4 regions of the Halomonas sp. DP5N14-9 genome follow, and region 2 is predicted to be linked to each of the others. Evidence: predicted binding sites of a transcription regulator. Region 2 holds the regulator's gene; each other region holds the start of a gene.
The links. Region 2 encodes sigma-54, which starts transcription at its own class of promoters, with help from an activator protein. Its sites were predicted from a motif close to TGGCACNNNNNTTGCTNT; they were not measured.

Region 1 (4,185 bases), on a different contig from region 2:
TCTCGCTGCCGTCACTCAGTCTGACCGGCCTCAAGGGGCTTGCGAGCGACGCGCCCACGGTGGACGCCCTCGAGCTCGAGGACCTCGAGATCGCCACCGATCGCCTGGTGGCAAGCCTTGAGCATCTGGTGGCCGACGGCGACATGAACGACGGCGAGTACAGCGGGCGCATGGACAACCTGACGGTGGATCTGGCCAGGATGATCGAGCTGGCGCCGGTGGACGAGCGCACCCAGCTACGCCTGGTCAGCAACGTGCTGACCGATGGCTCCGGACAGCTCACCCTGGACGCCGACATGGACGGTACCTGGGAGGCCAGCGGTGCCAATGGCCAGGTGGCCAGCCGTTTCGAGATGACCGCAGCCGATGCCTTCCGCCTCGGCTTCGACAGTGACCTGCCGGTAAACCTGCCCAAGGGCCAGGACCCTGCGGCCTACTTTGCCGGCCTCGAGGACTGGACCGAGCTGGACACCCAGGGCGGCGACGTCTCGCTCAGTCTCAGCGATCTGGGCGTGTTCGGGCGTATCGCACCGGTGGTGGCAGCGACCCAGGGGGTGTCCGAAGACGCCCTGCTCGAACAGCTCAGGACCCAGTCCGAAGGCTTCGGCATCATGATGGGACCGCAGATCGGCGCGGTGCTCACGGGGCTGGTGCAGATGATGGCCGGCGAGGCCAGCGAGATGTCGATCGACCTCAGCCTGCCACCCAGCCGACAGCTCCAGAAGCTGGCCCAGGACCCGCTGGGGCTGCCCCAGGCTCTGTCCATGGAAGTCACGATGGACTAGGGCTTGGCCGAAGGGTCGTGGCGCTCGCCGGCGTTTCGGGCTGAGCCTGGAAAAGAGCGCCCGGTGGGCCACGCTTCAGTCTGACTGAAGCCAAGATGAGAAATCATGCAGCAGCCCATGACGGTCTTTCATGTGAAAGCGGTCATGGGCTGCGCTATGATGGCGGCCCGCTTTTCGCGATTGCCCCTTGAATCCCCCGCTGCGAGGTTATGCCGCCGATGTTCAGCCGTGATATGCAGATTGCCGGTTTCGATGATGCCCTGTTCGATGCGATGCAGAAGGAAGTCGCCCGTCAGGAGGCTCACATCGAGCTGATTGCCTCCGAAAACTACGCCAGCCCCCGGGTGATGGAAGCCCAGGGTAGCCAGCTGACCAACAAGTACGCGGAAGGCTATCCCGGCAAGCGTTACTACGGTGGCTGCGAGTACGTCGACGTGGTCGAGCAGCTGGCCATCGATTATGCCAAGGAGCTGTTTGGCGCGAGCTACGCCAACGTCCAGCCGCACTCCGGCTCCCAGGCCAACGGCGCGGTCTTCCAGGCCCTGGTCAAGCCCGGTGACACCGTGCTGGGCATGAGCCTCGACGCCGGCGGTCACCTGACCCACGGCGCCCGCCCGAACTTCTCCGGCAAGCACTACAATGCCGTGCAGTACGGCATCGACGAGTCCGGCCGCATCGACTACGACGAGGTGGCCCGCCTGGCCCGCGAGCACCAGCCGAAGATGATCATCGCCGGTTTCTCCGCCTACTCCCAGGTCATCGACTGGGCACGCTTCCGCGAGATCGCCGACGAGGTGGGTGCCTTCCTGCTGGTGGACATGGCCCACGTGGCCGGCCTGGTTGCCGCCGGTGTCTACCCGAATCCGCTGCCCCACGCCCATGTGGTCACCACCACCACCCATAAGACCCTGCGCGGTCCCCGTGGTGGCCTGATCCTGTCCGCCGAGAACGACGCCGACATCGAGAAGAAGCTGCAGTCTGCGGTCTTCCCCGGTGGCCAGGGCGGCCCGCTCGAGCACGTCATCGCGGCCAAGGCGATCTGCTTCAAGGAGGCCATGGCGCCCGAGTTCAAGACCTACCAGCAGCAGGTGGTCAAGAACGCCCAGACCATGGCCAAGGTATTTATCGAGCGTGGCTACGACGTGGTCTCCGGCGGCACCGAGGATCACCTCTTCCTGCTGTCGCTGATCAAGCAGGGCCTGACCGGCAAGGACGCGGACGCGGCCCTGGGTCGTGCCCACATCACCGTCAACAAGAACGCCGTGCCCGGTGATCCGCAGAGCCCCTTCGTGACCTCTGGCCTGCGTATCGGCACCCCGGCGGTCACCACCCGTGGTTTCGGCGAGAGCGAGTGCGGTGATCTGGCTGGCTGGATCTGCGACATCCTCGACGTCATGGCCAAGGGCGAGTCCACCGAGGCCATCGAGGCCGAGGTCAAGGCCAAGGTGGAAGAAGTCTGCACCCGTCTGCCGGTCTATGGCTGAGGGCCCGGCTGAGTGCCCGGCGGGGTGACCCGCCGCTCAGGCCACCAAAGACACCCCCGAGAGCCCCGCTCTCGGGGGTGTCGTCGTTCTGGGGCTGTGTGCTTGCAGCCGGGCGTCGGTGGTCGATGCACCATTGTGGTGCCTTATCCTGCACCGGGCACGGCCGCGCCCGCCCCGGACCTGACGGGGCCTCGTTGCGCTGACGTCTACCTTCCCGTCATCTGCTTGTTTTCCCGTTGCTCTTGTCAGCGCTGGCGCAGCCCTTGCTTTGTATCTCGGTGAACCCTTTTGATGCGAAGGTCCCACCATGCACGCCAGCACGACCCCCCGAATCGGTGCCTTCGACGGGCCCAGGCTGCTGTTCACCGACCTGGATGGCTCGCTGCTCGACCACCATGACTACGGCTGGAAGCCCGCCGAGCCCTGGCTCGATGCCCTGCGTGAGGCCGGCGTCGCGGTGATCCCGGTGACCAGCAAGACCCGCAGTGAACTGCTCGGCCTGCGCCAGCAGCTCGGCCTCGCCGATCGCCCCTTTATCGCCGAGAACGGCGCGGTGATCGCGCTGCCCCCCAGCTGGTGTCACGCCCGACGTGAGGGACAGCCGGGCCCGGATGGCCTGGTGATCCGCACCCTCGGGGTGGATATCGGACTGATTCGTCGGCGGGTGGCGATCTGGCGTGAGCGGCTGTCCGCGCGCTTTCTGACCATGAGCGAGATGGCGCTGGAAGACGTGGTGGCCTTCACCGGTCTGGATGAACAGGAAGCACGCCTGGCACGCCTGCGCGAGGGCAGCGAGCCGCTGTTGTGGGAAGACGACGAAGCGCTGCTGCAGCGCTTTCGCGAAGGCCTGGCCAGTGACGGCCTGCGCATGACGAGGGGCGGGCGCTTCTGGCACGTGCTCGGCGACACCGACAAGGGCCAGGCGGTGCAATGGCTGTGCGCCCGCTTCGAGGCGCTCAAGGGCCGACGCCCCGAGACCCTGTCGCTGGGCGATGGCCCCAACGACGTTGCCATGCTCGAGGCCACCGATGCGGCGGTGGTGATTCGTTCCCGCCATGGCCTCGACGTGTCCCCGTGCCAGCCGCGCTTGTATCGCAGCGAGGCGCTGGGCCCCAGGGGCTGGGCCGAGGGGGTTGCGCACTTCTGGGGGGAGCAGGACGCGGCGGAGCCTTCCAGCAGCACCGATGCCGGCGGCGCCGACGACAAGGATCATCACAAGCTGGGCGAGGAGGGTGAGGCATGAGCGATTTCCACCAGAACGGCATCATCACCGACTTTCACAACCTGACTCGGCGCAAGGTCGAAGACCTGGAGGCGGATCTGGAGCGCTTCGGCCGCCAGCGCCCGCTCGGGCTGATCCTGCCGTCATTGTACTCGGAGCTGGAAGGCCCGGCGCTGGACGCCATCGTCGAATCCCTCGCCCAGGCGAGCTATCTGTCGGAGATCGTGATCGGCCTCGATCGTGCCGACCGAGACCAGTTTCTGCGGGCACGCGAGTTCTTTTCGCGCCTGCCCCAGCACCATCGCATCCTGTGGAATGACGGCCCGCGCCTGAGCGCGCTGGACGCGCAGCTGGCCGAGGAAGGCCTGGCGCCACAGCAGCCGGGCAAGGGCCGCAATGTGTGGTTCTGTGCGGGCTATGTGCAGGCATCCGGGCGCACCGCCGCGGTGGGGCTGCATGACTGCGATATCCTGACCTACGACCGCGGCCTGCTGGCACGGCTGATGTATCCGGTGGCCCACCCACGCTTCAACTACGCCTTCTGCAAGGGCTACTACCCGCGTATCGCCGAGGGCAAGCTCAACGGCCGGGTCTCCCGGCTGATGGTGACCCCGCTGCTGCGGGCGCTAAAGATCATGCACGGGCCCTTGCCTTACCTGGACTACCTGGACAGCTATCGCTACCCGCTGTCGGG
Region 2 (4,185 bases):
GGTGAGGTAGCTGCGCTGGCTTTGCTGATAGCGCGGTAGCCAGGTGCGCACCCAGGCGAGAATGTCGCGCTTCATGTCGGCGACGTCCTGATAGCGTTCGAGGAAGTCGATGACGCTGGGATCGCAGCCATTGGCATCACGCAGCGATGGTTCCCAGTAGGGATTGGGCAGACAGCGGGCATCGAACACGATGTCTGCATCCGGCGGCACGCCACGCTTGAAGCCGAAGGACTCCACGGTCAGGCTCAACTGGCCGCTGCGGTGGTCGGCGACCTGTTCGGCGATGCGCGAACGCAGTTCGTGCACCGACAGGCGAGAGCTGTCGATGACCAGATCGGCCAGGTCTCGAATACCCGAAAGGGCCTTCTGTTCGGACTCGATGGCTTCCGCCAGGGTCATGTCGCTATCACGGGTCAGGGGGTGACGGCGCCGCGTGTGGGAATAACGCTCGAGCAGAATTCGCGCATCACTGGTCAGGTAGACCACCTGGCAGTCGATCGGACTCTGCTTGAGGGACGCCAGCTGGGCGGGGAAGCGTTCCAGTGCCTCAGGCAGGTTGCGGGCGTCGACGCTGACGGCGATACGGCGGGAATGACCGTTTTCCAGCTCGTCCACCAGGGCGCCCAGCAAGGTCGCGGGAAGGTTGTCGATGGCGTAGAACCCCAGGTCCTCCAGGGCTTGAAGGGCCACGGACTTTCCCGAGCCGGAGCGACCACTGATGATCACGAGCTGCATGTCCTGTCTCCTTGGGCAGGCGTCCATTGCTGATGGCCTAGGCAAGGCCGCGATCAGGAGGGAGTGTCGTCCCCTGGCGCCTGTTGGCGGATGGCTTCCTGCAGGCGCTCGTGAAGCTCGCGCTGGGAGCTGGCGTGGCGCAGACGGTGACGTGTGTCGGCGTCGTTCATGACGCCGGCGACCTGGCCGAGCAGGGCGAGATGGGCGTCGTCGGCCTCTTCCGGTACCAGCAGCACGAACACCAGATCGACGGGCTCACCATCAATGGCATCGAAGTCGACAGGTTCCGCGAGTTTGAGGAAGCCGGAGATGGGCGCCTTGCAGTGGGGGTTGCGGGCATGGGGAATGGCGACGCCATTGCCTATGCCGGTACTGCCCAGGCGCTCACGTCCGATCAGCCGACTGAAGACCTCCTGGCTGTCCAGGCTCGGGGTGTTCTGCGCAATGAAGGTGCTGAAAAACTCCAGCACCCTCTTCTTGCTGCCTCCCGGGACATCGAACAATGTGCGCTCGGGAGGGAGAATGGCTTCCAATGTCATGAGAGTCAGCGAATTCCGGCGCCTTGGGCGCGGGCTTGGGATTTTTCCTTGTGCTTGACCAGCTGGCGGTCCAGCTTGTCGGCAAGGGCGTCGATAGCAGCATACATGTCGCCGTCCTGCGCTTCGGCATGCAGGTCGGCACCGGCGGCGTGAAGGGTGCAGGCGGCCAGCTGGCGTTCCTTTTCCACCGAGAGGGTCACCTGGACGTTGGTGATGTTGTCGTAGTGGCGCTCCACACGGGTGAGCTTCTCTTGTACGTAGTCACGCAGGGGATCGGTCAATTCGACGTGGTGGCCGGTGATGTTGACTTGCATGACAGGCTCCTTGCTCTTTCGGGTGGTGGCTTGATTGTAACCCTTTTTCCGATCCTGCAAACCCCCTCGACGCTACGCAGAAAGACGCAGATGTCATGCGAAATTTCAAGTGCTTGCGCTTTCCCGATAACTAGGCTAGCGACGCCGCAGCGCAAGGCCTCAGCGCAGTCGCTTGCGCTCGCTGGAAGACGGAATATTCATGGCTTCCCGGTACTTTGCCACGGTGCGTCTGGCGACATTGACGCCGTCTTCCGCCAGCAATTCCACCAGTTTGCTGTCCGACAGAGGTTTGCGGGCAGGTTCCTTTTGAATCAACGATTTGATCATGGCGCGGATGGCGGTACTGGAATGGGCGTCGCCATCCTGGCCGACCTGGCTCGAGAAAAAATACTTCAACTCGAACACGCCGCGAGGCGTGTGCACGAACTTCTGGGTGGTCACGCGGGAGATGGTGGACTCGTGCATCTCCACCTTGTCTGCGATATCGGCCAGCACCAACGGTTTCATGGCCGCTTCTCCCTGCTCGAGGAAGTCGATCTGACGCACCATGATTTCCCGGCCGACCTTCAGCAAGGTGTCGTTGCGGCTGGACAGACTCTTGATCAGCCAGCGCGCCTCCTGCAGGTGGTCCTTGAGGAACTGGTTGTCCTGGCTCTTGTCCGCGCGCCGAATCAGCGCAGCGTAGTCGGGCTGGATGCGCAGTCGGGGCATTGCATCCGGGTTGAGTTCAACTCGCCAGCCCTCTTCGGTGTGGCGCACCACCAGGTCGGGTATGACGTAGTCGTTATCGCTGTCACCGAACTGGCTGCCGGGACGTGGGTCGAGGCTCCGGATCAGCTCGATGACGCTGTCGAGTTGGTCGTCATCGAGTCCTAGTCGGCGCTTCAGCAGACGTCGGTCGCCGCTGGCCAGCGCCTCGAGAAACTGTCTTACCAGTCGTCCGGCCTGGGGCAGCAGGACGGTATCGCGAGGCAGGCTATCCAGTTGCAGCATCAAACACTCGCGCAGGTCGCGGGCGAACACTCCGGTCGGTTCGAACTGTTGCAGCCGAACCAGCACCGCCTCCACCTCGGCGAGGGGAGGGGGGCGACGACCGTCTTGCTCGAGCCCCTGGGCAATGTCATCCAGTGTCTGCTCGAGATAGCCGTCGGCGTTGACCGCGTCGAGCAGGCTCTCGGCGATCAGGCGCTCCTGGTCGCTGACGTCGAGCATCGCCAGTTGCCAGCTCAGGTGGCTGTGCAGTGACTGGGAGCTTGCCTGGCGCTCGAAATCCGGCGCCTCGCCACTGCCGGCGGGGGTGGTGCCCAGGTCCTGGTAGGTGTCGGACCAGTCGCTGTCCACACTGAGTTCCGAGGGAATCTGATCCGCCCAGTCATCTTCCACGGCTTCCCTGGTCTGCTGTTCGCCGAACTCGTCCTCGAGTTCGAGCATGGGGTTGGCCTCCAGCGCCTGCTGGACCTCCTGGCGCAGGTCCAGGGTCGAAAGCTGCAGCAGGCCGATCGCCTGTTGCAGTTGCGGGGTCATGGTCAGCTGGGTACCGATGCGCAGCTGCAGTGACGCCTTGAGGGCCATGGGTCGGGATCCACCAGTGTTGTCGAAAGGCTTTACCCTAACGACGAGTCATCAGACATGCAAGCATCTTGCCAAGTTGGTGTTTTTTGACCTGTGGGAGGGAGTGTAAAGGTCGATGTGGAACAACTTGGTAGGGGGGAGGTGCTTCTTTCGAGGGAGGCCCTGTGTGCAAGGTGAGGCCGACCCTTTCGGGGCCGGCGGTTGGATGCTGATGCTGGCAAATGTTGCGGCCGCTTGATGCGACTGCGACTGCGACTGCGGCTGTCGGGCGGCCCTGCGGTCTAGAGGCGGAAGTTCTCGCCCAGGTAGACCTCCTTGACGCGCTGGTTGGCGAGGATGGACTCGGCGCTGCCCTCGGCGATGATCTGGCCGTCGCCGACGATGTAGGCACGATCGCAGATATCGAGGGTCTCGCGCACGTTGTGATCGGTGATCAGGACGCCGATATCGCGGGCCTTGAGTTGACGAATGATGGACTTGATCTCGCCCACCGAGATCGGGTCGACCCCGGCGAAGGGTTCATCGAGGAGGATAAAGGCCGGCTCGGTGGCCAGGGCGCGAGCGATCTCGACCCGGCGCCGCTCCCCGCCGGACAGGCTCATGCCGGGGTTGTCGCGAATATGGCTGACGTGGAAATCCTCGAGGAGTTGCTCGAGACGTGCTTCTCGGCCCTCGCGGTCGAGGTCCTTGCGGGTCTCGAGGATCGCCATGATGTTGTCGGCCACCGACAGCTTGCGAAAGATCGAAGCCTCCTGAGGCAGGTAGCCGATACCGGCCAGCGCGCGCTGGTGCATGGCCGCGCGGCTCAGGTCCCGATCATCGATGCTGATGCTGCCGGCGTCGGCTCTGACCAGGCCGACGATCATGTAGAAGGAGGTGGTCTTGCCGGCCCCGTTGGGGCCCAGCAGACCGACGATGCTGCCCTGCTCGATCGACAGGCTGATGTCCTGGACGACGCGACGCTTCTTGTAGCTCTTGGCCAGATGGCGAGCGTGGAGAGTCTTCATCAGTTTCCTTGGCTTTCC
Region 3 (4,185 bases), on a different contig from region 2:
GATGGTTGGGGCCGGTCAACTGCTGCAGTTGCGAGGTCGCCCGCGGGTCGGCCCGCAGCGCGTTGACCGGGTTGACCCAGTCCAGCGCGTGCAGGTGGTAGAAGTGCACCACGTGGTCATGCCACTGCAGCACCTTGGCCATCATCTCGCGGATCAGGTGGGCGTTGCGCGGGATGCGGATGTCGAGAGCGTCCTCCACCGCGCGTACCGACGCCAGCGCATGACAGCCGGTGCAGACGCCGCAGATACGCTCGACAAAGGCCCAGGCGTCGCGCGGGTCACGGCCCTTGAGGATGACCTCGAGCCCGCGCCACATGGTGCCGGTGGACACCGCGTTGCGGATGATGTTGTTGTCATCCACGTTGACCTCGCAGCGCATATGACCCTCGATGCGGGTCACCGGGTCAACGACGATACGCCGTCCGCTTCTGTCCAGATTGAACCCGTTAGGGGTGTTGATCTGCGTCATCAGGCTTCCTCCCTGTTGGCTGACGACTGGCGCTTGACCTGCGCCCGTTTCAAGGCGCTGACGGCGGCGTGGACCGCCACCGCACCGCCCACCCCGGTGGCCACGGCGCCGCCGATCTGGTCGGCGTTGGCCTCGATGCCGAACTGGTGCACGTCCTGCAGCCGGGCGTACCAGGAGCCCTTGTCCCAGAAGCCGTCTTCGGAGCAGCCGATACAGCCGTGGCCGGCCTGGATCGGGAAGCTCACGCCCTCGTTCCAGCGGATGGTCGAACAGGCGTTGTAGGTGGTCGGGCCCTTGCAGCCCACCTTGTACAGGCAGTAGCCGCGACGGGCGCCCTCGTCATCGAAGGACTCGACGAACTGACCGGCGTCGAAGTGCGGCCGGCGGTAGCACTTGTCGTGGATGCGCTGGGAATAGAACATCTTGGGCCGCCCGGTGCGGTCGAGCTCCGGCAGCCGGTCGAAGGTCAGCATATAGGTGATGACCCCGGTCATGACCTCGGCGATCGGCGGACAGCCCGGTACCTTGATGATCGGCTTGTCGGTGATGACCTTGTGCACCGGAGTCGCCCGGGTGGGGTTGGGGCGCGCCGCCTGGACACAGCCGTGGCTTGCACAGGAGCCCCAGGAGATCACCGCCTTGGCGTGCTCGGCGGTCTCGCGCAGCTGGTCGACGAAGGGCCGCCCACCGACGATGCAGAACATGCCGTCCTCATTGAGCGGCGGGTTGCCCTCCACCGCCAGGATGTAGTTTCCCTTGTAGCGCTCGATGGTGTCGGCCAGGGCGGCCTCGGCCTGATGCCCCGCCGCCGCCATCAGGGTGTCGTCGTAGTCCAGCGAGATCATCGACAGCACCACGTCCTTGACCAGCGGATGGGCCGAACGGATGAATGACTCCGAACAACAGGTGCACTCGAGCCCGTGCACCCAGATCACCGGCGTGCGCGGCTTGGTCTCCATGGCGTGGGCGATTTTGGCGGTGTAGGCAGGCCCGAGCCCCAGCGCCGCCGCCGTCAATGAACAGAACTTCAGAAATGAGCGACGCGTGACCCCCTGTCGCCGCATCACGTCGTAGAAGGTTTCGATGGGCTCCATCGGCAACGACTCCCCTGTCGTGGTCCTGGATCTCGCCACCGGCGTGATCCCCTGATCTGGAGGCGGCCTGCCCTCGCTATGGCCAAGGCCAGAAGCCGACTCGAGGCTTGCGCGCCAGGCCATCCAGATCGCCTGTTGTTGTTTCCCTCAACTACAGGGCAAGGCCCGTGCCAGATTGCGGGGAGTACGTCTTTTCAACCACTTGGCGCACTTGACGACCACATGGCGGTAGCGCCCTTTCCAGCGGCCTCCGTCACGCCAGCACAGAACTCGCGCTACACGGCACACAGGTGGTAGCCGGCTTTCCAGCGCGCTGCGCTGGCGTCGCCCTGCCCGCCCCGGGCCACTATCAGAGCCATCACCAGGGCCATTGCCGTAACCCAAGTGCTTGACAACAAGCCGGCAATCCGTATAATACGGCGCCATCCAGAGGCTACGTAGCTCAGTTGGTTAGAGCACATCACTCATAATGATGGGGTCCCCTGTTCGAGTCAGGGCGTAGCCACCAGATACCGAAAGGCCCGTCGATCATCGATCGACGGGCCTTTTTGTTGTGCCTTCCAATGCAACGATTCAACACCGACGCAACAACGACAGAGCGCCTGGCGGTTGCCCGCCAGGCGCTCTGTCGTCGTCGTTTCAGTCTTTCAGCAAGCGTGCTGCGAGCGCTCGACCTACACCAGTTCGGCGCTGTTGAAGAAGGCCGTCAGTGCGCGGGTCAGGTGTTCCACGTCCTGGCTGCCGGCGGTCTCGCGGATCGAGTGCATCGCCCACTGGGGCACCCCTACGTCCAGCGTCGGCACGCCAAGCTCGGTTGCGGTGATGGGGCCGATGGTGCTGCCGCAGCCCATGTCCGCCCGGGTAATAAAGGTCTGCACCGGCACCTCTACCTTCTCGCACAGGTCACGGAACATCGCCGCCGTGGCGCTGTTGGTGGCGTAGCGCTGGTTGGCGTTGGTCTTGATCACCGGGCCAGCGTTGAGGCTCGGGCCGTGCTGGGCGTCGTGCTTGTCCTTGAAGTTCGGGTGCAGCGCGTGAGCGTTGTCGCAGGAGATCATCCGCGAGGACTGGATCAAGCGGATATAGCCTTCCTCAGTGCCCTCGCCGACCTGGCCATTTACGCGCTTGAGCACGTCGGCGAGGAACGGGCCCTGGGCGCCACAGGCGCTGGCGCTACCCACCTCTTCGTGGTCATTGGCGACCAGCACCATGCCCTGTTCGCCGTCGGCGTCGAGCATCGCTTCCAGGCCAATAAAGCACGACAGCAGGTTGTCCAGACGCGCGCTGGCAATCAATTCCTTGCCCACGCCCACCAGCGACGGCGGCTGCAGGTCATAGAAGCCCAGCTCGAAGTCCAGCACCTTCACCCCGGTCAGACCGTGCTCCTGCTCCAGCCAGGCCAGCAGCAGGCGATCGAGATCGTCGTCCTTGCCGCCCTGCAGCACCACCGGCGCCATCTGGGTCTGGGCATTCATCGCCTTGCCGTCGTTGGCTTCCCGATCCAGGTGGATGGCCAGGCTCGGGATGATGGCGATGGCCTCGGCAACGTTGAGCAGCACGCCCTCGACCCGCCCATCGGCGTGACGGACATGTAGACGCCCGGCCAGGCCCAGGTCACGGTCGAACCAGGGCGCGAGCAGTGCCCCGCCGTAGACCTGCACACCAAGCTGCAGCCAGCCCGCCGAGGTCTGTCCGGCGTGGGTCTTCAGCCTGAGATTGGGGCTGTCGGTATGGGCGCCGACCATGCGCAGACTGGTGACCGGCTGGCCCTTCGGCAGGTTGACAGCGATAATCGAAGAATCGTTGCGGGTCACGTAGAAGCGGTCACCGGGAACCAAATCCCAGCTATCGGTCTCCAACAGACGACGGTAGCCGGCGTCCTCGAGCCGCTGAGCCATGTTCGCGGTGGCGTGCCAAGGGCTGGGGGAACGGTGAAGAAACTCAAGCAGCCGACTGAGCCTTATGGCGCATCCGGCATCATCCTTTGGCAAGCACTCCTGTGACATGGGCGTCCTCTGTTGCATGATAGTGTGGTTCAAGGATTGACCCTAAATGTCGCACAACGGCAAGGGTCAAGGATTGACATCAAGCTGCTACAATGCGAATCCGGTCCAAGGGACCCGCCGACCGAGTCGGTGTCAGACCGACGAGTGTACACGAATCCTGGAGTGCTTCATTGATGAGCCTGATTGAGTCTGCGGGTCGCGCCCTGGCGCTGTCCCTGCTGATCGCGGCCCCTACGGCGCTGGCTACTCCCACGCCCGGCGACGACCAGCGTCAGGCGGCCATGGAGGTGGCCGAATCACTACGCTACGGCCACTACGCGGACGTGAGGCTGGACGACCAATGGTCCAACCGCGCCTTCCAGCGTTATCTGGACGTGCTGGACGGCCAGCGTGCCTACTTCGTGCAGGACGACGTGGATGAGTTCGCTGATCTGCGTACCGGCATGGACGAGGCAATGCTCGAAGGCTCCCTGGAGCGGGCCTACGACCTCTACGAGCGCTACCACGATCGTGCCGAGGCGCGTCTTGAGTGGATGCTCGACGAGATCGACCACCTCGACATGAGCTTCAACGGCGAAGGCCGCCTCGAACTCGACCGCGAGGACGCCGCCTGGGC
Region 4 (4,185 bases), on a different contig from region 2:
ACAGCGAAGCGAAGTGGCAGACGGGAACGGCCAGCACGAGGAGCGTCAGGGTAACGGCCAGGCGCGTGCCGAGCGGTAGCCGGAACAGCCACCAGGCGACCGGTAGTCCGATCAGGGAGCCGACCGTCCCCGGCGCCCAGGGGGAATAGCCCAGGCCGAAGCCGGTGGCGATCCAGATCAACAGGTCCTGCATGGAATCTCTCCTGGAAGACGGTAGGCAGGGCAAGGCCGGGCAGAGCCTGCGCAATATAAAGGACAGCGAATCAGCCGGCCATCGGCGCTGCCGGGTGATCGCCAGGGCTGGCGGAGGTCGGGCCGGTGGCCGCGACTTCCCCTGCGGGAACAACGTCCACTTCCACCTCGAGGCGCTGGCGCCCACCACCGGTCACCACGCCCTTGAGCGGCGCCACGTCCTCGTAGTCGCGGCCCCAGCCAAGCAACAGGTGTCGTTCGCCGGCGCGCACACCGTTGGTGGGGTCGAAGTCGAGCCAACCCCAGCCGGGTATCAGCACGGAGAACCAGGCGTGGGAGGCGTCGGCGCCCATCAGTCGAGGCTGTCCTGGAGGCGGTCGAGTCTCGAGATAGCCGCTGACGTAGCGCGCGGCCAGACCCACCGAGCGCAGGGTGGCGATGGCCAGGTGGGAGAAGTCCTGACACACCCCACGGCGATGCTGGAGCACCTGGGACGGTGTCGTCTCCAGGTCGCTGAACTCGCTGTCGTAGCGGAATTCCTCATAGATGCGACGGTTCAATCGCTCCACGCAGTCCACCAGATCGCCACCAGCGGGAAAACAGTCTTCGGCCCAGGCGGCGAGCAGCGGGCGGCGCTCGATATAGGCGGAGTTTTCAAGAAACGGCTGTGCTTCGCGGAAACCTGGCTGGTGGCGGTCTGCCAACAGCTCTCGACACCGCTCCCAGCCCATGATGGCCTGCGGCGGTGTGGCGCGAGGCGAGGTCATGACCTGCGCCTCCAGCGTGACCTCGAGCTGGGTGTGGGGGGTGTCGACCGCGAACAGCGCGATATGGTTGCCGAAGGCGTCCTGTCGGCTCTGTCGTAGCGACTCGCCCGGCGAGATCGACAAATGCGCCCAGGCAACCTGCTGGTAGGCCATCTCACGGGGCATCAGGCAGGCCTCGTTCTCGCTGAGTGTCACGATCTCGCTGTAGTAGTAGCGCGTGGTGTGGCGAAGTCGATAGATCATCTGCCGGATCCCGCCGTGACACCCCTGCCAAGGCTGGCCACACGGCACAGCCTGGTGCCGCTGTCTTGAGCAGGGCAGGACAGCGGTGCGCACGAGCCAGGGAGGGCGGAACGAGAAGAGGCAGGCATGGGAAGCGAGGAGGCTCCTGGGTGTCGGCGAATGTTGCAGAAGGTGACGATATCCCCCCCGAACCGTGGCGACAAGATGTACCCGACTCCTGCCTTTCTCTCAAGCCCGAAAGGTGGGCGTCGTCAGCAGCAGATGCCATCGACCGGCTTCTGCAAGGGCTGCCGAGGGCTGCCGCCCACGCTTGTCGGGGGTCGCCATGGTTGCACCAGATCGGTGCTCGCTGCCCCGTCTTGCTGGTTCGTGGGGCACTTTCGGCAGGAACAAGTGGTCGCTTTTTGTCCAAACTGCTCAATTGCGCCAGCCCATTCGGCGAGAAGGCTCGGCGCTGCGGCCTATTCTCGGCGGTCTGGTACAGGGCTTGCTATACAGCAAGGAGGGACCCGGTACGGTCGAAGGCGGGGGTGCCATCGTCGTTGTCGGGTCGCCGGATGCCGAAAACAATCGAGGGTGTGCCGATGAGCCATGTGGATTGGCAGCAGTACGACTGCGCAGGGTTCTATGACGAACTGGTGGCGACGCCCGGGATGCCGCGGGAGGCGGCCAAGATGCTGTGTGACGTGCTCGCGGGCTTTGCCCCTGACGAGCTGGAAGAGCGCAAGAACGCAGCAGAGATCGCCATTCGCACCATGGGGATCACCTTCACGGTGTATTCCGAGGGCAGCATGATCGACCGCGCCTGGCCTTTCGACATCGTGCCTCGCATCATCCCCGCCGACGAGTGGCGACGCACCGAGGCAGGCCTCAAGCAGCGGGTCGAGGCGCTCAACCTGTTCATCGACGACCTGTACCACGACCAGAAGGTTGTCAAGGATGGCGTGCTGCCGGCGGCGGTACTCGAGCAATCCGTCAACTTTCGCCCCCAGTGTGTAGGGATCGATCCGCCCCACGGGGTCTGGGCGCATATCTGCGGCTCCGATCTGGTGCGTGGTGGCGACGGCACCGTCTATGTGCTGGAGGACAACCTGCGGATACCGTCCGGGGTGTCCTACATGCTCGAGAATCGCAACGTGACCAAGCGCGTGCTGCCGGAGCTGTTTGCCTCGGGCAAGATTCATCCGGTGGACGACTATGTGCCCCAGCTTTACGACATGCTGGCGGGCATGTCGCCACGCCACTGGGACGATCCCCAGGTGGTGGTGCTGACCCCGGGTATCTACAACTCGGCCTACTACGAGCACGCCTACCTGGCCCAGCAGATGGGTGTGCAACTGGTCCAGGGCCCGGATCTGCTGGTCGATGACGACGACGTGGTCTACATGCGCACCGTCCAGGGGCTGACCCGTGTGGACGTGATCTACCGCCGCGTCGACGACGCCTTCCTCGACCCGGAGGCGTTTCGCAAGGACTCGGTGCTGGGCGTGCCCGGATTGATGCGGGCCTGGCGCAGCGGCAAGGTGGCGCTGGCCAACGCCCCGGGGGCCGGTGTCGCCGATGACAAGGTGGTCTACGCCTTCGTGCCGAAACTGATCAAGTACTACCTGGATCAGGAGGCGCTGCTGCCCAATGTGCCGAGCTACCTGTGCATGCTCGAGGAAGACCGCCGCTATGTGCTGGAGCACCTGCATGAACTGGTGGTAAAGCCCGCCAACGAGTCCGGCGGCTACGGCATGTTGATGGGGCCTCAGGCCTCCCAGGCCGAGCGTGATGCCTTCGCCAGGCTGATCCAGGAGAACCCTCGCAACTACATGGCCCAGCCCATGCTGAACCTGTCCACCACCCCCACGCTGTTCGATGGCAGGCCCGAGCCGCGCCACGTCGATTTGCGCCCCTTCATCCTGTCGGGCCAGGACGGCGCCTACGTCACCACCGGTGGCTTGACCCGTGTGGCCCTGGTCAAGGGCTCGCTGGTGGTCAACTCGTCCCAAGGGGGCGGCAGCAAGGACACCTGGATCGTCGAGACGGGGGAGGACTGAGACCATGCTGATGCTTTCCAGAGTCGCCGAAAACCTGTACTGGATGGCCCGCTACATCGAACGTGCCGAAGATACCGCCCGGCTGATCAACGTCTCCAGTCACCTGATGCTCGACATGCCCTACCGCCAACCGCTGGGATGGGCGGCGATGGTCGATATCACCGGGGGCGCCGAGGTGTTCGAGACCCTCTACGATGAGCCCAACGATCGCAACGTGGTGCAGTTCCTGTGTGCCGACCGACGCTACTCCGGCTCGATCCTGTCCGCCCTGGCCCAGGCCCGCGAGAACCTGCGCACCACGCGGGACGTGGTACCGCGGGAGGTATGGGAAGAAATCAACCAGCTCTACATGACCGCCAGTGCCCACGCCGATGCGGGCCTCGGCCCGGGACGCCGAGAGCGCTTTCTGAAGCTGGTGATTCGTGGCTGTCAGACGTTGATCGGGTTGATCGAGGGCACCCTCAGCTACGGTGGGTCACGGACCTTCATGATGCTCGGGCGCCAGCTCGAACGGGCCGACATGATCACCCGCATCATCGATGTGCGCTCGGCCAACCTGCTGCAGCGTGACAGCGACGAGATTCGTCCGTTCGAGCACCTGCAGTGGATGAGCGTGCTCAAGTCGTTGACGGCCTACCAGATGTATCGACAGCACGTGCGCTGCCGGGTCAGGGCCACCGACGTGCTGCGTTTCCTGGTGCAGGATTCCCTGTTCCCGCGTTCGGTGTCGCGCAGTCTCAAGGACAGCATCCGCGCGCTGCGCTCGCTGCCGCGACATGAGCGCGCCCTGGCCACGGCGACGCTGGTGCTGGCCGATGTGGCCGAGGCCGACGTCCGTGCCCTGGTGCGCTCCCCCGAGGCCCTGCACGACTTTATCGACGTGCTGCAACAGGGCTTTGCCGAGCTGCATACGGCGATCGCCCGCACCTACTTCCCGACCC

Region 1: a site for sigma-54 is predicted at 2,522-2,539, ahead of KUW00_RS02320 (HAD-IIB family hydrolase). Genes of this name have one in related genera too.
Region 3: a site for sigma-54 is predicted at 1,719-1,736, ahead of KUW00_RS17435 (hydrogenase small subunit). Genes of this name have one in related genera too.
Region 4: a site for sigma-54 is predicted at 1,679-1,696, ahead of KUW00_RS04815 (circularly permuted type 2 ATP-grasp protein). Genes of this name have one in related genera too.

Annotation. Positions count from the first base shown of each region.
Region 1 is NZ_JAHVHR010000002.1:166,451-170,635, reverse strand. Features, by position in the region: gene KUW00_RS02330 (hypothetical protein) at 1-785, shown strand, start outside; gene glyA (serine hydroxymethyltransferase) at 1,004-2,269, shown strand; gene KUW00_RS02320 (HAD-IIB family hydrolase) at 2,577-3,512, shown strand; gene KUW00_RS02315 (glycosyl transferase) at 3,509-4,185, shown strand, end outside.
Region 2 is NZ_JAHVHR010000024.1:148,971-153,155, forward strand. Features, by position in the region: gene rapZ (RNase adapter RapZ) at 1-735, opposite strand, end outside; gene ptsN (PTS IIA-like nitrogen regulatory protein PtsN) at 789-1,274, opposite strand; gene hpf (ribosome hibernation-promoting factor, HPF/YfiA family) at 1,280-1,588, opposite strand; gene KUW00_RS13640 (RNA polymerase factor sigma-54) at 1,748-3,160, opposite strand; gene lptB (LPS export ABC transporter ATP-binding protein) at 3,442-4,167, opposite strand; gene lptA (lipopolysaccharide transport periplasmic protein LptA) at 4,167-4,185, opposite strand, start outside.
Region 3 is NZ_JAHVHR010000031.1:5,368-9,552, reverse strand. Features, by position in the region: gene KUW00_RS17440 (nickel-dependent hydrogenase large subunit) at 1-469, opposite strand, end outside; gene KUW00_RS17435 (hydrogenase small subunit) at 469-1,563, opposite strand; tRNA gene KUW00_RS17430 (tRNA-Met) at 1,995-2,071, shown strand; gene KUW00_RS17425 (M18 family aminopeptidase) at 2,238-3,569, opposite strand; gene KUW00_RS17420 (carboxy terminal-processing peptidase) at 3,743-4,185, shown strand, end outside.
Region 4 is NZ_JAHVHR010000002.1:709,319-713,503, reverse strand. Features, by position in the region: gene KUW00_RS04825 (phosphatidylglycerophosphatase A) at 1-193, opposite strand, end outside; gene KUW00_RS04820 (transglutaminase N-terminal domain-containing protein) at 264-1,202, opposite strand; gene KUW00_RS04815 (circularly permuted type 2 ATP-grasp protein) at 1,787-3,244, shown strand; gene KUW00_RS04810 (alpha-E domain-containing protein) at 3,249-4,185, shown strand, end outside.